4 regions of the Allobosea sp. P1_B10 genome follow, and region 2 is predicted to be linked to each of the others. Evidence: predicted binding sites of a transcription regulator. Region 2 holds the regulator's gene; each other region holds the start of a gene.
The links. Region 2 encodes LexA, which represses DNA repair genes until DNA is damaged. Its sites were predicted from a motif close to TGTTCNNNNTGTGTTCNG; they were not measured.
Positions count from the first base shown of each region.

Region 1: the regulator LexA is predicted to act here: its motif matches at 1,794-1,811, upstream of AC1D2L_RS00950 (ImuA family protein).
Region 3: the regulator LexA is predicted to act here: its motif matches at 1,932-1,949, upstream of AC1D2L_RS06910 (ATP-dependent helicase).
Region 4: the regulator LexA is predicted to act here: its motif matches at 3,695-3,712, upstream of AC1D2L_RS15855 (PA0069 family radical SAM protein).

Region 1 covers NZ_JBFTZP010000001.1:189,966-194,632, reverse strand. Annotated here, with positions in the region: gene AC1D2L_RS00955 (gamma-glutamyltransferase) at 1-1,510, opposite strand, end outside; gene AC1D2L_RS00950 (ImuA family protein) at 1,828-2,706, shown strand; gene AC1D2L_RS00945 (Y-family DNA polymerase) at 2,618-4,159, shown strand; gene AC1D2L_RS00940 (error-prone DNA polymerase) at 4,329-4,667, shown strand, end outside.
Region 2 covers NZ_JBFTZP010000004.1:302,640-307,306, reverse strand. Annotated here, with positions in the region: gene AC1D2L_RS12065 (Shedu immune nuclease family protein) at 1-69, opposite strand, end outside; gene AC1D2L_RS12060 (ComEC/Rec2 family competence protein) at 245-1,681, shown strand; gene lexA (transcriptional repressor LexA) at 1,764-2,468, opposite strand; gene AC1D2L_RS12050 (molybdopterin molybdotransferase MoeA) at 2,551-3,762, opposite strand; gene moaC (cyclic pyranopterin monophosphate synthase MoaC) at 3,762-4,244, opposite strand; gene trpC (indole-3-glycerol phosphate synthase TrpC) at 4,241-4,667, opposite strand, start outside.
Region 3 covers NZ_JBFTZP010000002.1:455,524-460,190, forward strand. Annotated here, with positions in the region: gene AC1D2L_RS06910 (ATP-dependent helicase) at 1-1,919, opposite strand, end outside; gene AC1D2L_RS06915 (acyl-CoA dehydrogenase family protein) at 2,135-3,787, shown strand; gene AC1D2L_RS06920 (VHL beta domain-containing protein) at 3,940-4,284, shown strand; gene msrB (peptide-methionine (R)-S-oxide reductase MsrB) at 4,383-4,667, opposite strand, start outside.
Region 4 covers NZ_JBFTZP010000007.1:61,580-66,246, forward strand. Annotated here, with positions in the region: gene mutY (A/G-specific adenine glycosylase) at 1-275, shown strand, start outside; gene AC1D2L_RS15845 (DNA methyltransferase) at 250-1,434, opposite strand; gene AC1D2L_RS15850 (ribonuclease HII) at 1,672-2,286, opposite strand; gene AC1D2L_RS15855 (PA0069 family radical SAM protein) at 2,425-3,573, opposite strand; gene AC1D2L_RS15860 (hypothetical protein) at 3,766-4,254, shown strand; gene AC1D2L_RS15865 ((R)-mandelonitrile lyase) at 4,346-4,667, shown strand, end outside.

The DNA.
Region 1 (4,667 bases), on a different contig from region 2:
TGGGGCAGGCGAAATTGATCGGAAGCACGCCGTGCTCGACGATCGAGAGATTGCCGGCCTGCTCCAGCGCGTCCAGCACGTCGTCGCGCAGGCGCTGGTCTGCGCTGGTGGAACCGGGGCCGGAGACGTCGATGCGCGCCTGATGGGCGGCTGTGTCGACGTCCATGCCGAAATCCAGGCTCCAGGCGAGCATCTGGTAGACGCTCGCCAAGATGCGGCGCCCGCCCGATGCTCCGCCCGCGATGCGCGGCCAGCTGCCGTCGGTGGGGGTGACGATGACGGGGCACATGTTGCAGAGCGGGCGCGCGCCGGGCGCGATCGCGTTGGCGCTGTCTGGCCGCGGATCGAACCACATCATGCCGTTGTTCATCAGGATGCCGGTCTCCGGCAGCACGACGCGGCTGCCCATGGAGGAGAGCAGGGTGGTCGTGACCGAGACGAGATTGCCCTCGCCGTCGACGACTGTGAGATGCGTTGTGCAGGTGTCGCCGGGCTCCTTGGCGGTCGCGGCGCCGAGCCCCTCGAGGCGGCTGGCATAGGCCTCGCGCATCACAGCCGACAGCTGCGAGAACCAGGCTGCGTCGGGCCCGCTCGCGGGAAGGGCCGCGGAATCCATGCCCGCGACCACCTGGGCAAGGGTGGGAGCCGCCGTCAGCCCGCCTGCCGTGTGGATCTGGTGGCTGCCGCGCCAGTCGATCACCGGCGCCTCGCGCAGCGTCGCCTGGCAGTTGGCGAGATCCTCGGAGTCGACGACGCCGCCTGCCTTGGCGATGTCTGCGACCAGGAGCCTTGCCGTCTCGCCCTCGTAGAAATCGCGCAGGCCGGCCTTGGCCAGGCGCTCCAGAGTCGCGCCGAGATTGCCCAGCGTGAAGAAGCCAGCTTCGCCCTGATAGGGCGGCACAGGCGGAAGGCCGCCCGGCAGGTAGATCCGCGCGCTCTCTTCATAGAGGCGCAGCACGGAGGCCGAGGAGGAGATCTTGAGCGTGGTGTACCAGTCCTGCGCCATGCCGCGCTTGGCCAGCGCGATCGCGGGTGCCAGCAGATCCGAGACCGGCATGCCGGAGCCGAAGCTCTCTTGCAGCTTGGCGTACCCGGCGACCGAGGACGGGATGCAGAAGGACAGCGGCCCGTGGATGTTCTTGTCGCCGACGACCTCCGGCCAGGTGAAGAGGTCCTTCTTCATGGCGCCTGTCAGCGGGTAGTCGGCGGGGTCGGCGCGATGGGGCGCGACGGGGCCGAAATCGACGACCTGCGCCCGCGTCTCATTGGCCTTGAGCACCAGCGCGAAGCCGATGCCGCCGAGCCCGCTGTTCCAGGGCTCGACTGCCGCCAGGGCGAAACAGGCTGCCACCGCCGCATCGGCCGCATTGCCGCCGGCCTCGAGGATCGCTGCGCCCGCTTCAGCTGCTTCGCGGTTCTGCGAGACGACGATGCCGTGCTGTCCGCTCGCGGAGGGCTTGGTGAGGTTCCAGTGCTGGGTGCGGTAGGCTTTGGCGCGAGCGGTAGGCATTGATGTCTCTCTGGCTGTGGTGAGCGATAGTGGCATGGCGGGATGCATGGCGTCGAACGCGATCTGCGCTGGGCCGAGGTTGCGAAAAGGTCGGGGGCGACGGCCTTTTGCGGAGTATCGAATCCCAGCGAGAACCGCGCTGTCACCCCGGGGCGACCGGGATCCCTGCCTGACCTTTTCAGGGGAGCGCTCGGGAATGGAGCCCGGCTCTTCGCGCCGCTCTCCCCGGGATAATGGCACTGCCCTCAATCGCGACTCGCCTTCGCGGTGGGGCCATTCTATAAGGAACAAATAGAGAACAATTTGCGCTGGCATGCATGAACACCAACCGTCCTCTCCTGGCCGAACTCCGCAGCCAACTCGCGCAGGCCGCGCGGTTGAGTGCGCCTGCGGCCATGGGGCAGGTGACCTTTGGCGTGCCGGCGCTCGATGCGGCCCTGGGTGGCGGCATCGCCCGGGCCGCTCTCCATGAGATCTATGCGCCGGGGACCGCCGATCTCGCCGCGGCGACGGGGTTTGCGGTCGGCCTCGCGATCCGGTCCGCCGGCCTGCGTCCGATCCTGTGGGTCCGGCAGGATATGCTGGATGCCGAGACAGGGCGGTTGCACCCGCCGGGTCTCGCCGAACTCGGCCTCGATCCCGCGCGTATCCTGCTGGTGCGGGCGCGCGATGCGCAGGGCGTGCTGCGAGCCGGGGCCGAGGCGGCACGCTGTTCGGCGCTGGGCGCGGTGCTGATCGAGCCCTGGGGCGAGCCGCGCCTGCTCGATCTGACCGCGAGTCGGCGCCTGGCGCTCGCGGCTGAAGGCTCAGGCGTCGCCGTCCTGCTCCTGCGCGCTGTGGCCAACCCCGATTCGAGCGCCGCGCGCACACGCTGGCAGGTCCGGGCTCTGCCCTCGCGCGCACTGGAGGCGAATGCGCCGGGAGATCCGTCTTTCAATGTGACGCTGCTGCGCAATCGCGGCGGCCTGGGTGAGTGCGAGTGGCGTGTGGAGTGGAGCCGTGACCGACAATCTTTCCAAGAAAGGCCTGCTTTCCCGGAAAGACCCGCTTTCCAGGAGAGACCAGCCCGGCCCGCCGCCGGAACACCCCACCCCCAGAGTTCTGCCGATGTCGCGCCGCTATCTCAGCCTGTGGTTTCCTTTCCTGGCGACAGACCGGCTGCTGCGGGAGAGGCCCCCTTGCGACGAGCCGGATAAGCGCCCGCTCGTCCTCGTCGAGAAGGATCGTGGCGCGTTGCGGCTCTGCGAATGCGACCGCCGCGCGGTTGCGCTGGGGCTCAGGCGCGGCCTGACGCTGGCCGATGCGCGCGCGCGCATTCCCGATCTCGTGGCGCTGGAGGCCCAGCCCGAGGCCGATGCCCGCTTCATCCTCCGTCTGGCCGCCTTTTGCGATCGTTTCACGCCGCTGGTGGCGCTCGATCCAGGCCATGGGTTGATGCTGGACATCACCGGCTGCGCCCATCTCTTCGGCGGCGAGGCGGCGCTTGTCGATCTGATCACCAGGAAACTCCGCGCCGGGGGGCTGGGCCTGCGCAGCGCGATTGCCGGCACGCCCGAGGCCTCGCGGGCTTCGTCGCGCTTTGGCCCGGGCGGCATTGTCGCGCCGGGCGGCGACGAAGCGATGGCGCGTCCGTTGCCGATCGCGGCGCTCGAACTGCCGTCCGAGACCGTCACGGCCCTGTCGCGTGCCGGTCTGAAGACCCTGGCCGATCTCACCGAGCGCCCGTCGATGACGCTGTCGGCGCGGTTCGGCGACGCGGTCGCCACCCGGCTTCGGCGCACGCTCGGCCATGAGGATGCGCGCATCACGCCGCTGCGTCCGCCGCCCGAATGCGTCGTCGAGCGCCATTTCGCCGAGCCCCTGCTCGATGTGGAGGGGCTGGAGACGGTGATCGCGCGGCTGATCGCCGAGGCGTCCCGCGTGCTGGAATTGCGCGGCGAGGGTGGGCGCGCCTTCGAGATCAGCATCTTCCGGACGGATGGCGCGGTCCGACGTCTCACGGTCGAGACCGGGCGGCCCTCGCGCGACGCAAAGGCGATCCTGCGGCTCTGGCGCGAGCGCGTCGATACGTTGGCCGATCCGCTCGATCCCGGCTTCGGCTTCGACGCGGTGCGCCTGGCAGTGCCGCGTTGCGAGCCGCTGAACCAGGCGCAGGTCAATCTCGATGGCCGCGCCGTCGAGGACGATGCGGTGGCCGATCTTGTGGACCGCCTGGTCACCCGCTTCGGGCGTGACCGTGTTCTGCGTTTCGCTGCCCTGGACAGCCATGATCCGCGCCGCGAGGCGAAAGCGGTTTCGGCTGCAGCGGCGTCGGGCGCCATCATCGCCTGGCCGGCGCCGGAGCCCGATGCGCCGCCGGCGCGCCCGCTCCAGCTTTTCGACCCGCCGCAACCGATCGAGACGCTGGCGCAGGTGCCAGACGGCCCGCCGCTGCGCTTCCGCTGGCGGCGCGTCCTGCACGAGATTGCCCGCGCCGAGGGGCCCGAGCGCATCGCCCCGGAATGGTGGCGCGACGGACCTGCCGAGCCGATGCGCGACTACTATCGCGTCGAGGATGCGCAGGGGCGCCGCTTCTGGCTTTTCCGGGCGGGCCTTTATGAGCGCGACAACGAGGTTCCGCGCTGGTTCCTGCACGGGCTGTTCGCGTGAACAGCGATCAGAACCCACAATGCGTCATCCCGGGCGACCGCAGGGAGACCCGGGATCCATTCCGGAAGCCAACCGGCAAGCGCTCCGGAATGGATCCCGGATCTCCGCTTCGCTGCGTCCGGGATGACGGAGGGTTTCTGCGCCGTCGCGACAAACGCTGGAGGGCGCGATGATTCAATCCATCAGCCCATACGCAGAAGCCGTTGCGGCCACGAACTTTTCCTTTCTGCGCGGCGCTTCGCCGGGCCCCAATCTGGTGCTGACGGCGTTGCTGCTAGGGCATTCCGGCATCGGCATCGCCGACCGCAATACGATGGCCGGCGTGGTTCGCGCCTGGAGCGCGCTGGAGGCTTTGCGCGAGAGCGGCCTGCCAGAACCGGAAAAACTGCGCGAGGGTGGCAGCCCCGGCGAATTTGTCTGGATCGAGAACCCGTCCTTCGTCGATCTGCCCCTGTCGGCCGCCGAACTGCAGCCAAGGGCGCAGGCCTTCAGGCTCTGCACCGGCAGC
Region 2 (4,667 bases):
GAGTTTGGAGATATACGTTTTTCCCTCGCGTCGAAGTTTGAAGAACTCAAATTCCCGGTCGTCTGACATACATCTCCCCGCGATTTATCCGGCGACCATTCGGATCGCTCCTTACTCACGATAAGCTTCGCGAATCCGCCGGTTAGCAAGTGCCACCATCGCAATTCAGGCGGCTCCGGGCGGGCGAGGATGGGCATGGCCTCTTCGTGGTCTTTGACCTGGGCGTCGAGCATGTTCACGTCCAATCGAAAGAATCGCGCGTCGCAAAACATCGCCAATAATTGGAGAACACATCGTCTCGATCTCGGGCCTCCACATGGTGCTGGCCGCCGGCACGATCTTCGGCATCATCCGTGCCCTTCTGGCGGCGTCGCAGACGCTGGCGTTGCGCTGGCCGATCAAGAAGATAGCGGCCGTTGGAGCCATGCTGGGGGCGATCGGCTATTGCGTGTTCTCGGGCGCGGATGTGGCGACCGTGCGCTCGCTGATTATGACGCTGGTGATGCTGGGCGCGATCCTGGTCGACCGACCGGCGCTCAGCATGCGCAATCTCGCGCTGTCGGCGATGATCGTTCTGTTGCGCGAACCCGACGCGCTGCTTGGCCCGAGCTTCCAGATGTCGTTCGGCGCAGTCGCCGCGCTGATCGCCTTTGCCGAGCGCTGGGAAGGGCGCAATCGCGAGGCGCCGCCATCCTCGCTGCCCTGGCCTCTGCGTCCGCTCTGGATCGCTGCGCTCGGGATCCTGGTGACGACATTGCTCGCGACGGCTGCGACCGCGCCCTTCGGCGCCTATCACTTCCAGGCCTTCAACCCGTTCGGCCTGCTCGGCAACGCGCTGGCCTTGCCCTTTGTCTCGCTTGTCGTGATGCCGGCTGCCGTGTTCGGCGTGCTGGCCTACCCGTTCGGGCTCGACTGGCCGGCCTGGGCGGCTATGGGGTTGGCGTCGGAGTTCGTGCTGAAGCTGGCACATTGGGTGGCGACCATCGACCATTCGACGCTCGTCATCCCTGCGTTCGGTCCAGCGGCGTTGATCTGCTTCTCGCTGAGCCTGCTCTGGGCAACGCTCTGGAGCACCAAGCTGCGCCTGCTGGCCATCCTGCCGCTGATCGCCGGTGTCGCCGTGGCGGCGAAGCCCGAGCGCCCCGATGTGCTTGTCGAGCGCGACGGCTCCGGCATCGCGGTGCGCGGCAGCGACGAGCGATTGATCGTTGCCGGGCGGCCGAGCGCCTTCGTCATCCAGCAATGGCTGAACGCTGACGGTGACAATCGCGCGCCGACCGATGCGAGCCTGCGCCAGGGCGCCGCCTGCGATGCGCTGGGCTGTGTCATCCGCACAAAGGACGGCCGCAGCATCGCCTATGCGCGCGAGCGGCTTGGCATCATCGAGGATTGTGCCCGCGCCGACCTCGTGGTCACGCCGATACCGTGGTCAGCGCCCTGTGCCGCCAAGTTGGTCGACCGCATTGCGCTGGGGCGCGATGGCGCGACCTCGCTGATATCGAGGGCAGGCGGATGGCGCGTGCTCCAGGCCGAGCGCGCCGATGTCGAGCGACCTTGGACGCGCACCGGCGGCAGGGCCGCTGCACCGTCGAGTTCTCGTCCGAGCCAGCAACCGGCAGCAGTGGCGCCGGTGAGCCCGGCGAGCGAACCTGCCGATGCCGGAGAGGCCGAGCCCCTATAGAGCGCGCGCCGCCTCCATGCGGAAAGCGTCGCGCAACGGCCAATCCGGGTCGGTCGCGCGCTTTCCAAGCGCATTCAGCTTGTCAGTAGCGTCGGAACAGGTTGACCAGCCGACCCTGGATCTTGACCCGGTCGGGACCAAGTACGCGCGTCTCATATGCGGGATTTGCGGCTTCGAGGGCTATCGATGAACCACGCTTGCGCAGGCGTTTCAGCGTCGCTTCCTCGTCATCGATGAGGGCGACGATGATATCGCCGGTATTGGCCGTATCCTGGCGCTTGATGACGACCGTGTCGCCATCGAGGATGCCGGCCTCGACCATCGAATCGCCGCGAACCTCGAGCGCGTAATGCTCGCCGGAACCCAGCATGTCGGCGGGCATGGAGACGCTGTGGCTGCGGCTCTGGATCGCCGAAATCGGCGTACCGGCGGCGATGCGTCCCATTACCGGGATCGCCACCATGTTGCGCGCGTCCTCCTCAGGCGGCGCAGCGGCCGGCTTGGCCTTGCTGAGCCCGCCCTGGACGATCGATGGGCTGAAGCGCGGGCGACCGGCCTGTCCGCCTGCGATGCCGTCCGGCATCTTGATGACCTCAAGCGCGCGGGCGCGGTTGGGTAGCCTGCGGATGAAGCCGCGCTCCTCCAATGCCATGATCAGGCGGTGGATGCCCGATTTCGACTTGAGGTCGAGTGCGTCCTTCATCTCGTCGAAGGAAGGGGGGACGCCGCTCTCGCGGAGGCGTTCCTGAATGAAACGAAGCAGTTCGAACTGTTTGCGTGTCAGCATGGTCCCAGCGGGCGCTCCCTCGAGCAGATTCGAAACAAATCAAGAACGGTATACACGTTCGCGTTGTGTTCTGCAAGCAAGCTCAGCGCAGCCGCAGGATCCGGCATGCGTCGCCGCGCTTTGCCGGCTCCGCCAGGACCGGTCGGATGGTCAACGCATCGGCGCGGGCGAGCAGGCTCAGCATCGAGGAATCCTGCTTCGAGAACGGCGTCACCAACCAGCCATCCGCGCTCCGGGTCAGCTCCGAGCGGACATAGTCCTCGCGCTCATCGTTGGCCGCCATATCGGTTTCCAGGGTGGCTGGCTCCGAGCGGTCGCGCTCGGGTTCCGGCATGCCCAGCAGAGCCTCGATCAGCGGGCTCACGAAGAGATGGCCGCAGACGATAGACGAGACGGGGTTGCCCGGCAGGCCCAGCGCGACCATGCGGCCGAGCCGGCCCATCATCATCGGCTTGCCCGGCCGCATGGCGATCTTCCAGAAGCCGAGATCCATGCCCTGCGCCTTCAGCGCCTCCTGGACCAGGTCATGCGTGCCGACAGAGGCGCCGCCCAGCGTGATCAGCACATCGGCGTCGACAGCCTTGGCGCGCTCGATCTTGGCGGCGAGATCGGGGTGGTTGTCGCGCGCGATGCCGAGGTCGAGCACGGTGCCGCCGGCCTGCTCGACGATGGCCGCCAGTGAAAAACTGTTGGAGGCGACGATCTGGTCGGGTCCGACCGTCTCGCCCGGCAACACGAGCTCGTCGCCGGTGGCCAGGATCGCGACCAGCGGCTTGCGTCGGACGGGCAGCGTGGGGTGCCCACCGGCGGCGGCGAGGCCGAGCGCCGCGCTGTCGAGCCGGCGTCCGGCCGGCAGGAGCACGTCACCTTGCGAAAAATCGAGGCCGGCCGGGCGGACGAAACGGCCTTTGGCCGCGCCCTCGCGGACCGTGATCGTCGCGCTGCCGACGCCGTCGGCGTTCTCCTGCATCAGGATGGTGTCGGCGCCTTCGGGCATCGGCGCGCCGGTGAAGATGCGCACGGCTTCGCCGGGGCTTACAGTGCCTGCAAAAGCGCGGCCGGCGGCTGATTCGCCGATGACGCGCAGTTGGGTGGCGGGGCGGAGATCCTCGGCGCGGGCGGCATAGCCATCCATGGCCGAATTGGCGAAAGGCGGCTGGGTTCTCAGGGCGGTGACCGGCGCTGCCAGGATTCGGTCCGTAGCGCGCGCGAGAGGCACTGTCTCCGCAGGCGTCGTGGCAGGCACGCTGTCGAGCAGCGCCTTGAGTGCGACCTTGACCGGGGTCAGTGCCATCAGCCGGGCGCAGCCTCGTAGGTTCCGGATTTGCCGCCGGATTTGTGGACGAGGCGGATGCCCTCGATCCGCATGCCGCGATCGACAGCCTTGACCATGTCGTAGACGGTGAGGCAGGCCACCGAGACGGCAGTCAGCGCCTCCATCTCGACGCCGGTCTGCCCCTTCATCTTGACCTCGGCGCGCACGCGCACGCCGGGCAGCGTCTCATCGATGGTGAGATCGACGGCGACCTTGCTGATCAGCAGCGGGTGGCAGAGCGGGATCAGTTCATGGGTGCGCTTGGCGGCCATGATGCCGGCGAGGCGGGCGGTGCCGAGCACGTCGCCCTTCTTGGCGTCGCCGCGCCGCACGATGTCGAGCGTCTCGGGCAGCATGATCACGAGGCCCTCGGCGATCGCGATACGCGAGGTCTCGGCCTTGTCGCCGACATCGACCATATGCGCCTGACCCTGCGCATCGAGGTGGCTTAGGCCGCTCATGCGCCGAGCAGTTCGCGGGTGGCCTGCGCGACGTCCGGCTTACGCATCAGGCTCTCGCCGACAAGGAAGGTCTCGACCTTGCTCTGTTTCATCCGCAGCACTTCGGCATGGCTGAAGATGCCGCTCTCGCAGACCACGATGCGGTCGGCCGGCACCAGCGGTGCGAGCCGCTCGGTGACTGCGAGGTCGACATGAAAGCTGCGCAGGTCGCGGTTGTTGATGCCCAGCAAGCGGCTGTCGAGCTTCAGGCCGCGTTCCAGTTCGGCCTCGTTATGGACCTCGACGAGGACGTCCATGCCGAGGTCGCGGGCTGCCGTGTTGAGGCTGCGCGCCGCCGCATCGTCGACGCCAGCCATGATGATCAGGATGCAGTCGGCGCCCCAGGCCCGCGCCTCGTAGACCTGATAGGTTTCATAGAGGAAA
Region 3 (4,667 bases), on a different contig from region 2:
CCGTGGATGCGCCGGTTCGAGGCGAAATAGAGCTTCAGCCTCTTGCGGGCTCGCGTCAGGCCGACATGGGCGAGGCGGCGCTCCTCTTCCAGCCCGGCGCGGCCGCTCTCGTCGAGCGCGCGTTGGTTGGGGAACAGGCCTTCCTCCCAGCCGGGCAGGAAGACGGTGTCGAATTCCAGCCCCTTTGCACCGTGCAGTGTCATGATCGAGACGCGCTCGGCGCCTTCAGCCGTGTCGGCGTCCATCACCAGCGAGACGTGCTCGAGGAAGGCGGGAAGGTCCGGGAACTCATCGAGCGAGCGCACGAGTTCCTTGAGGTTTTCCAGGCGCCCGGCGGCATCGGCCGACCGGTCCTTCTGCCACATCTCGGTGTAGCCGCTCTCCTCCAGCACGAGTTCGGCGAGTTCGCCCTGCTGCATGTGCTCGGCGCGACCGCTCCAGCGGCCAAAGGCGTTGACGAGTTCGCGCAGGCTGCTGCGGGCCTTCGGCTTGAGCTCGTCGCTTTCGACGATCATCCGGGCCGATTGCAGCAGCGAGACACCCGTGGCGCGGGCGTGGTTGTGCAGGATCTGGATGGTCGCGTCGCCAAGGCCGCGCTTGGGCTGATTGACGATGCGCTCGAAGGCGAGATCGTCGGTCTGGCTGACGACGCAGCGGAGGTAGGCCATGGCGTCGCGGATTTCGGCGCGCTCGTAGAAACGGGGCCCGCCGATGACGCGATAGGGGATGCCGGTCTGGACGAAGCGCTCTTCCAGTTCGCGCATCTGTGCGGAGACGCGCACCAGGATCGCGACCTCGGCGAGGTTTGCACCCTTGGACTGCATCGCCTCGATCTCGTCGGTGATCAGCCGGGCCTCTTCCTGGCTGTCCCAGGCGCCGGTGATCGTGACCTTTTCGCCGGCCTCGTCCTCGGTGCGCAGGGTCTTGCCGAGGCGGCCCTCATTGCGGGCGATCAGTTTTGCGGCGGTGGCGAGGATATGGCCGGTCGAGCGATAGTTGCGCTCCAGTCGCACCACGACCGCGCCAGGAAAATCCTGCTCGAAGCGCAGGATGTTGTCGACCTCCGCGCCGCGCCAGCCATAGATCGACTGGTCGTCGTCGCCGACGCAGGCGATGTTGCGCCGGCCTTGGGCCAGCAGCCTCAGCCAGAGGTATTGCGCCGTGTTGGTGTCCTGGTACTCGTCGACCAGGATGTATTTGAACCGCTCGTGATAGGTCGTGAGCACGTCGGGATGTTCGCGGAACAGCGTCAGGCAGTGCAGCAGAAGATCGCCGAAATCGACGGCGTTCAATGTCTTCATCCGGTCCTGGTAGGCTGCGTAGAGCTTGCCGCCCTTGCCGTTGGCGAAGACGGCGGCCTCGCCCGGCGAGACGTCCTTGGGCGCAAGGCCGCGGTTCTTCCAGGAATCGATGAAGCCCGACAGCATCCGCGCCGGCCAGCGCTTCTCGTCGATCCCCTCGGCCTGGATCACCTGCTTCATCAGGCGCAGCTGGTCGTCGGTATCGAGGATGGTGAAGTCTGAGCGCAGGTCGAGCAGTTCGGCGTGGCGACGCAGCAGCTTTGCCGAGATCGAGTGGAAGGTGCCCAGCCATGGCATGCCTTCGGCCACGGGGCCGACGAGCTTGGCGACGCGCTCCTTCATCTCGCGCGCCGCCTTGTTGGTGAAGGTGACGGAGAGGATCTGCGAGGGAAAGGCGCGCCCGGTCGCAATCAGATGGGCGATGCGCGTGGTCAGCACGCGGGTCTTGCCGGTACCCGCGCCGGCGAGCACCAGCACGGGGCCATCCGTCGCCTCGACCGCCTGTCGCTGCTCCGGGTTCAGCCCCGAGAGATAGCCGGCCGTCGGCTGCGCTGCCGCGCGCGCGGCGAGGCCGCCGGGGCGGGGCAGGGGGGCGGAGGTGAGGTTGTGCTCGGACAAGAGGCGGCCATTCGATCGTGATTCGTTCTTGCGTCAATATAGGGATGTGGCGGCAGGATTGCGCCCTTCGCGAGCGAGCAATTTGAGCACCGTCATGCTCGGGCTTGTCCCGAGCACCTACGTCTTGAACACTGTCCTCGATCGAAGAAGACGCGGATGCTCGGGACAAGCCCGACCATGACGATAGAATGGTCGGCCAAGGTGGAGGAGCGCGCATGGCAGGCGATAGCAGGGCTCATCCCGCCTGGGACGCCACCAACCAGGTCCCGCCGCTGGCGGATTACGACGCCTTTGCCACAGATCCGGTGCTGCCTGCTGCAATTGCGGCCTTCGGCGGAGACTGGGCCAGCGAGCGCCTCCATGAGGCCGGGCGCGTCGTCGGCTCGGCCCATGTGCAGGAACTGGCCCGGCAGGCCAACCGGTACACGCCGGAACTGCGCACGCATGATCGCTTTGGCAACAGGATCGACCAGGTCGCCTTCCATCCCGCCTGGCATGAGCTGATGGGGCTGGCGATCGGCCAGGAGACCCATGCCTTGTGCTGGAACCGGCCCGGCCCGGGCGCGCAAGTGGCGCGCGCGGGGCTGCAATATCTCTGGTATGGAGCCGAGAGCGGTATCTGCTGTCCGATCAGCATGACCTATTCGGCAATCCCGATCCTGAAGCAGGATCCGGCGCGTTGGGCGGAATGGGGCGGGCTCATTTCATCTGCGGCCTATGATCCGAGCCAGGGCTCGGCGGGCGGGAAGTCCGGCGCCACCGTTGGCATGGCGATGACGGAGACCCAAGGCGGCTCCGACCTGCGCCAGACCCAAACAGTCGCGCACGACAACGGCGACGGGACGTTTTCGCTGCATGGCCAGAAGTGGTTCTTCTCCGTGCCGCAGTCCGACGTCTTCCTGACGCTGGCACGCACCGAGGAGGGGGGTTCCTGCTTCGTCGTGGCCGGCTGGCTGCCTGACGGTACGCGCAACGGCGTCGCGATCCAGCGCCTGAAGGACAAGTGTGGCAACCGCTCCAATGCGTCCTCGGAGGTCGAGTTCCGCGGGGCGATCGGTCATCTGCTCGGCGAACCCGGCCGGGGCCTGCGCACGGGGCTGGCGATGAATCACAACACCCGGCTCGATATCGCGGCGGCGTCCGCCGGGCTTATGCGGCAGGCTGTTGCGCTGGCGGCTCATCACGCAACGCATCGCAGGGCGTTCCAGCGCGCGCTGATCGACCAGCCGATCATGCAGAACGTGCTGGCAGACCTCGCCATTGAGGCCGAGGCAGCCGCGTGGCTGGCTTTTCGGCTGTTTGCGGCGGTTGACCGCCAGGAGGGATCCGAGAGCGAGCGATTGCTTGCGCGGATCGGGGCGCCGATCGCCAAATACTGGGTGGCCAAGCGCACGCCGGCCGTCGTCGTCGAGGCGCTGGAATGCCATGGCGGCAACGGCTTCATCGAGGAGAACCCGATGGCGCGGCATTATCGCGAGGCGCCGCTGAACTCCGTCTGGGAAGGCTCGGGCAATGTCATCTGCCTCGACGTGCTGCGCTCGCTCGAGCGCGAGCCGGGGTCGCTGGCAGCCCTGCTAGACGAGTTGCGCCAAGTGAAGGGCGCGGACCGGCGCTACGATGCTCAACTGGCGGCGCTGACTGGGGGATTGCCAGGGCTGATCGGCCATGAGGGCCAGGCCCGGCGGCTGACGGAGCGGCTGGCCGTGATGCTGCAGGCCTCGCTGCTGTTGCGCTACTCGTCGCACAAGGTCGCCGACGCCTTCATCGCGTCGCGGCTCGAGGGGCGTTGGTCTGGTCACTTTGGCGACCTCCCACACAGCGTCGATGCGGCCGCGCTGGCGCGACGGGCGGTGCCGGTGTCGGGCTGAGCCAAGTGGTGACGCTCTAAACCTGCAAGACTGAAAATGGCAACGCGAACAGCGCCTTCGGGATGTTGTTTGACGTTGCGTAAGTTCGTTTTGGCCGTCATGACGACCGGACGGCAGCATTCCGCTGGCCGGCCCGCCGGATCATCATTCCAATGTCCATGCTTAAAAATATCTGCGTCGCTTTTGTCGGCCTGACGATTTCGACCGCCGCGCTGGCTGCCGAAGACTGCACGAGCGAGCGCTCGATCAAGTCAGCGGATAGCAACCAGGCTGCCAAGGTTCAGTTCAAGAACGACAGCAAGAGCCGCGTCAAGATTTACTGGCTGAACTATGAGGGCAAGCGCGAGCACTACAGCGATGTGGCCCCCGGCCGCAGCTATAGCCAGGACACGTTCATGACGCACCCATGGGTCGTCACCGATACGAGCGGTCAGTGCATCCTGCTGTTCAGGCCGCTGCCCGGCGCCACGGTCGCGACGATCAAGAACGTCGACTGAACCAAAAGGGGCTTCGCGGGAGCGCACCCGCGAAGCCCTGATTTTGCGAGAAGGCCGATCAAGGCGCGTTCCGGCTCGAACGCGATCGGCAATAGACCTTACGCCGCCGGCGCAAAATCCATTGCGACGCCGTTCATGCAGTAGCGCAGGCCAGTGGGCGGCGGGCCGTCGGGGAAGACGTGGCCGAGATGGCCGCCGCAGCGGGCGCAGTGCACTTCCGTGCGGACCATGCCGAATTTGCGGTCCTCCGTGACGCCGACCGCGCCTTCGAGCGGCTGGTCGAAGCTCGGCCAGCCCGTGCCGCTCTCGAACTTCTTGCCGGCGGTGAACAACGGATTGCCGCAACCGGCGCAGGTGAAGGTGCCGGCGCGCTTTTCGTAGTT
Region 4 (4,667 bases), on a different contig from region 2:
CGACCAGCGACTGGAGCAGCGACTACGAATTGGACGGGGCGATGCAGGATGCGCCGGTCGTCACGCGATGGCAGCGACTGGCCGTGCCGGTCCGCCACGTCTTCACGCATTTTCCGCTGGAACTCACGATCTTCGTGGCAAGCGCGCCGAAAGCCATGGCGGCGCCCCTTGGAATGCGCTTCAGCCCCCGCGCAAAACTGCGCGAGGAGCCGTTTCCAAGCCTCTTCCTGAAGGTGCTGGAGGCGGCGCTCAGGCCGCCGCTATCTCCGCCCTGATTTCGCCGCGCAGGGCGTCGAGCAGCATCAGGCTGCCCTCGCGCTCGACATGCCAGAAGGTCCAGCCATTGCAGGCGGGCAGCCCTTGGGCGAGCGCGCCGATTTTGTGGATCGAGCCGACGACTGGGCCCAGACACAAGGTGCCGTCGGCGCGGATCGTCGCCTTGAAGCGGCGCTTTTCGTCGGTCACGACCTCGCCGGCCTTCACCAGCCCGGCCTCGACGAGGCTGAGGAAGGGAACGCGCGGCTCGGTGCGCTTGGACGGCGCAGTCGAGAAGGCTTCCGGCGGCAGCGGTTCGATCGCCGCTATGCGCTTGCGCGCGGCCTCGGCATAGACCGTCTCGCGTTCGACGCCGATGAAGTGGCGGCCGAGTGCCTTCGCAACGGCGCCGGTCGTGCCGGTGCCGAAGAAGGGATCGAGGACCACGTCGCCGGGGTTGCTCGCCGAGAGCATGACACGGGCCAGCAGCGCCTCGGGCTTCTGGGTCGGGTGCACCTTGGCCCCCTTGTCGTCCTTCAGCCGTTCCTCGCCCGTGCACAGCGGCAGGTACCAGTCGGAGCGCATCTGGAGGTCTTCGTTGCCACCCTTCAGCGCCTCGTAGTGGAAGGTGTATTTCGACCGCTCGCCGCGCGCAGCCCAGATCAGGGTCTCATGGGCGTTGGTGAAACGCCGGCCGCGGAAGTTCGGCATCGGGTTGGCCTTGCGCCAGACGATGTCGTTCAGCATCCAGAAACCAAGATCCTGAAGGATCGACCCGACGCGGAAAATGTTGTGGTAGGACCCGATCACCCACAGCGCGCCATCGGGCTTCAACACCCGGCGGCAGGCTGTCAGCCAGGCGCGGGTGAACTGATCGTATTCGGCGAAGGACGAGAACTTGTCCCAGTCGTCATCGACGGCATCGACGAGGCTGTCGTCGGGCCGGCGAAGATCGCCACCGAGCTGGAGGTTGTACGGGGGGTCAGCGAAGACGAGGTCGACGCTTGCTGCCGGCAGGGAATTGATCGCGGCGACGCAGTCGCCAACGAGCACCTGATCGAGCGGTAGCTCCTGCGGTGGCGGTGCCACCTTGAGACGAGACTGCAGCGCGGGCCGTCCGGTACGCGGAACCTGAATCCGGACGGCGGCGCTGGTGGTCCCGGAACGCAAAATACTCATGTCGCCCCAAGACGGTTACGCAACTTCAACAGTCGCGATATTGCCGAGTCAGGGTAAAAGCCGGGTTTCCAGGACGAAAAAAATGCGTCTCGTTTTGGGGCTGCAGTTTTTGCCTAGCCCCTTGGCAAGCCAAGTAAAATTCCTAATCACTGGTTAACACGGACAGCCTCCGGACGCTCGTCACAACCGCGTGTCGCCGCAGCGAGCGCAATGCGATTGCGAGCTACCCAGCGTGGGTTATGGGCGTTGCCAGAGCCCTTTGACCGGCGCGAAGGAATAGCGGTGCTCGGGGCAGGGCCCGTGCTCCTGGAGCGCCGCGCGATGCTCCGGCGTGCCATAGCCGACATGGCGGGAGAAGCCGTAGACCGAGTAGCGCCGGCACAGCCGCGCCATCATCCGGTCGCGCGTGACCTTGGCGATGATCGAGGCCGCCGCTATCGAGGCGATGCTTGCATCGCCTTGCACCACGGCCTCGCAGGTGCAGGCCAGTGCCGGCGGATCGTTTCCGTCGACGAGAACGCTGACCGGCACGACCGCCAGCGCCTTCACCGCGCGGCGCATCGCCAGCAGGGTCGCCTGCCGGATATTGATCGCATCGATCTCGATCGCGGTCGCGCTGGCGACACCGATGGCCAGAGCCGAAGCTGCGATCTCGATGAACAGCTCCTCGCGCCGGATGGCGCTCAACGCCTTCGAATCGCACAGCCCCTCTGGCACCGCCTTGGGGTCGAGGATGACGGCTGCCGCCACGACCGGACCGGCGAGCGGCCCACGCCCGACCTCGTCGACACCGGCCAGAGGCCACAGGCCTTTGCGGATGGCGTCTCGCTCGCGGCTGAAATTGGCTGTCATGGCCGGGCTTATGGCGAAACTTGTCGCGCGTTGCCAGAGCCTGCCGACGCCATCCACCTTATTGCGAGGCAAGCGAAGCAACCCCGAGGGCCAAAGCACCCTGCCGCTCCTGAATGGTCGGTGGGACAGATGGCGAGTTCAGAACAGGCTGAGCTGCGCTCTCTCCTTCTCCGGCTTGAGGAAGAGGTCGCTGCGCAGCCGCAGGCGCGCGCCGTTGAAGCCAAGGCGCTCGGCCGCCATCTCGAAGCGCCGCCCGATCATCCAGGCATAGGGACCCGATCCGACCTGGCGCTGGCCCCACGCCGAATCATAATCCTTGCCGCCCCGCGTCGAGCGGATCAGCGAGACGACATGGCGCAATTTGTCGGGGTGATGCGTGAGCAGCCAGTCATGGACCAGTTCCTTCACCTCGAGCGGCAGGCGTAGCAGCACATAGCCGGCCTCGCGTGCGCCAGCGGCCTTGGCCGCATCCAGGATGCGTTCGATCTCGTGCTCATTGATCGCCGGGATGATGGGGGCGACGAGCACGGTAACGGGAATGCCGGCCTCAGAGAGCTTCCGGATCGTCTCGAGCCGCTTCGCGGGCGAGGCGGCGCGCGGCTCCATGGTCCGGGCGACCGTCGGATCGAGCGTCGTCAGCGAGATCGCGACCTTGGCAAGGCCGAGCGCCGCCATCGGCGCCAGGATGTCGATATCGCGCTGAACGAGCGCCGACTTGGTCACGATGCCGACCGGATGATTGAACTTGGCCAGCACCTCCAGGATGCCGCGCATGATCCGCAGCTTCTTTTCGATCGGCTGGTAGGCATCCGTATTGGTGCCGATCGCGATGGTGCGCGGCTGGTAGGCGGGAGCGGAAAGCTCTTTCTCGAGCAGGATCGCGGCGTCCGGCTTGGCTGTCAGCTTGCTCTCGAAATCCAGTCCCGGCGACAGGCCGAGATAGGCGTGGCTCGGGCGGGCAAAGCAATAGACGCAGCCATGCTCGCAGCCGCGATAGGGATTGATCGAGCGATCGAAGGAGATATCCGGTGAATCGTTGCGGGTGATGATCGTGCGCGGCTTCTCGACGGAGACTTCGGTCTTGAAGGCGGGCAGTTCGCCGAGCGATCCCCAGCCGTCATCCTCCGCGAAACGCTGCTCGCTCTCGAAGCGGCCGCCCGGATTGATCGTGGCGCCCCGCCCGCGGCGGCGCTCGGGGTCGATCCGGTGGCCGGCATAGGCCAGCGCCTCGGCGGGGGCGACACGGGCCGCCACCGAAGCCGGCTCGCTGTCGAGGCGCTTGAGCATATGGGGCGCGCGAGCCGAAGGCCGGGGCTGGCCGGAGGTAACGCTGGATGACACAGCCTGGCGCATGGCGCGGAACCCTGAAAAAAACTGCCGGGAATCGGCATGTTCCTGTTCTTTCTATGTGAACATAACAGGAACGAAATTCAAGTGACAGGATTGCGACATGTTGCGCTGCGTCATATTGATCTGCCCATGCTAACAGCCGTGATCCGGGCCGATGGCTCAGCCAGTGCTCTTGCCGCGACCTTCTCGGTGCTGATCCCGGCAGTGGCCGACGGCTTCCTGGGTCATGCGGTCGTCGTCGATTCTACGGGCAACAGCGATATCGAGCGCCTCGCCGATGCGACGGGCGCCAGTTATCTCAAGGGCGGTGCAGGCGAGGGCTGGCATCTCGGCGCTGCGGTAGCGCGCGGGGACTGGCTCGTTCTGCTCGATGCCGGCGATGCCCCGCAGGCGCACTGGACTCAAGCCGTCGACCGTCACCTGCTGCTGGCGCCAGAGGCGGCCGCACTGATCCCGCTGCGCGGCGTGGCCGGCTCCCTGCGCGAGCGTGCTGCGATTTCCTTTGGCGCCCGGCGCCTGCGCGCCGGCCTGGTGTTGCCGAAGGGCGCGGTCCTCGCCGGCAGGCTGGGCGCGGCGCCGCGTCGCCTGGGCGTCAGGCGCGAGCGTTCGCCTGGCTGATGGTCGCGGCTTCGCGCTAGAACCGGTCTATCGCGTTTGCGTATCACAAGGTGCGCGTGCCGTTGGGCGCGACGCCCCTCAGGAGACCATCATGGAAATCAAGCGAAGCGGCTCGCAGCCTTCCGGGAAGGGACCTGCGGACTATTTCTCCGGCAGCGTCCGGATCGACCCGCTGTTCAGCCCGCCGGAGCCCGCGCGCATCGCGATGGCGCTGGTCACTTTCGAGCCCGGCGCGCGCACGGCCTGGCACACTCATCCGCTGGGACAGACCCTCATCGTCACCGCCGGTTGTGGCTGGGCGCAACGCGAAGGCGGCGAGATCGAGGAGATCAGGGCCGGCGATGTCGTCTGGTTCCCGCCGGGCGAAAAGCACTGGCACGGCGCCACCGCGACCACGGCCATGAGCCATATCG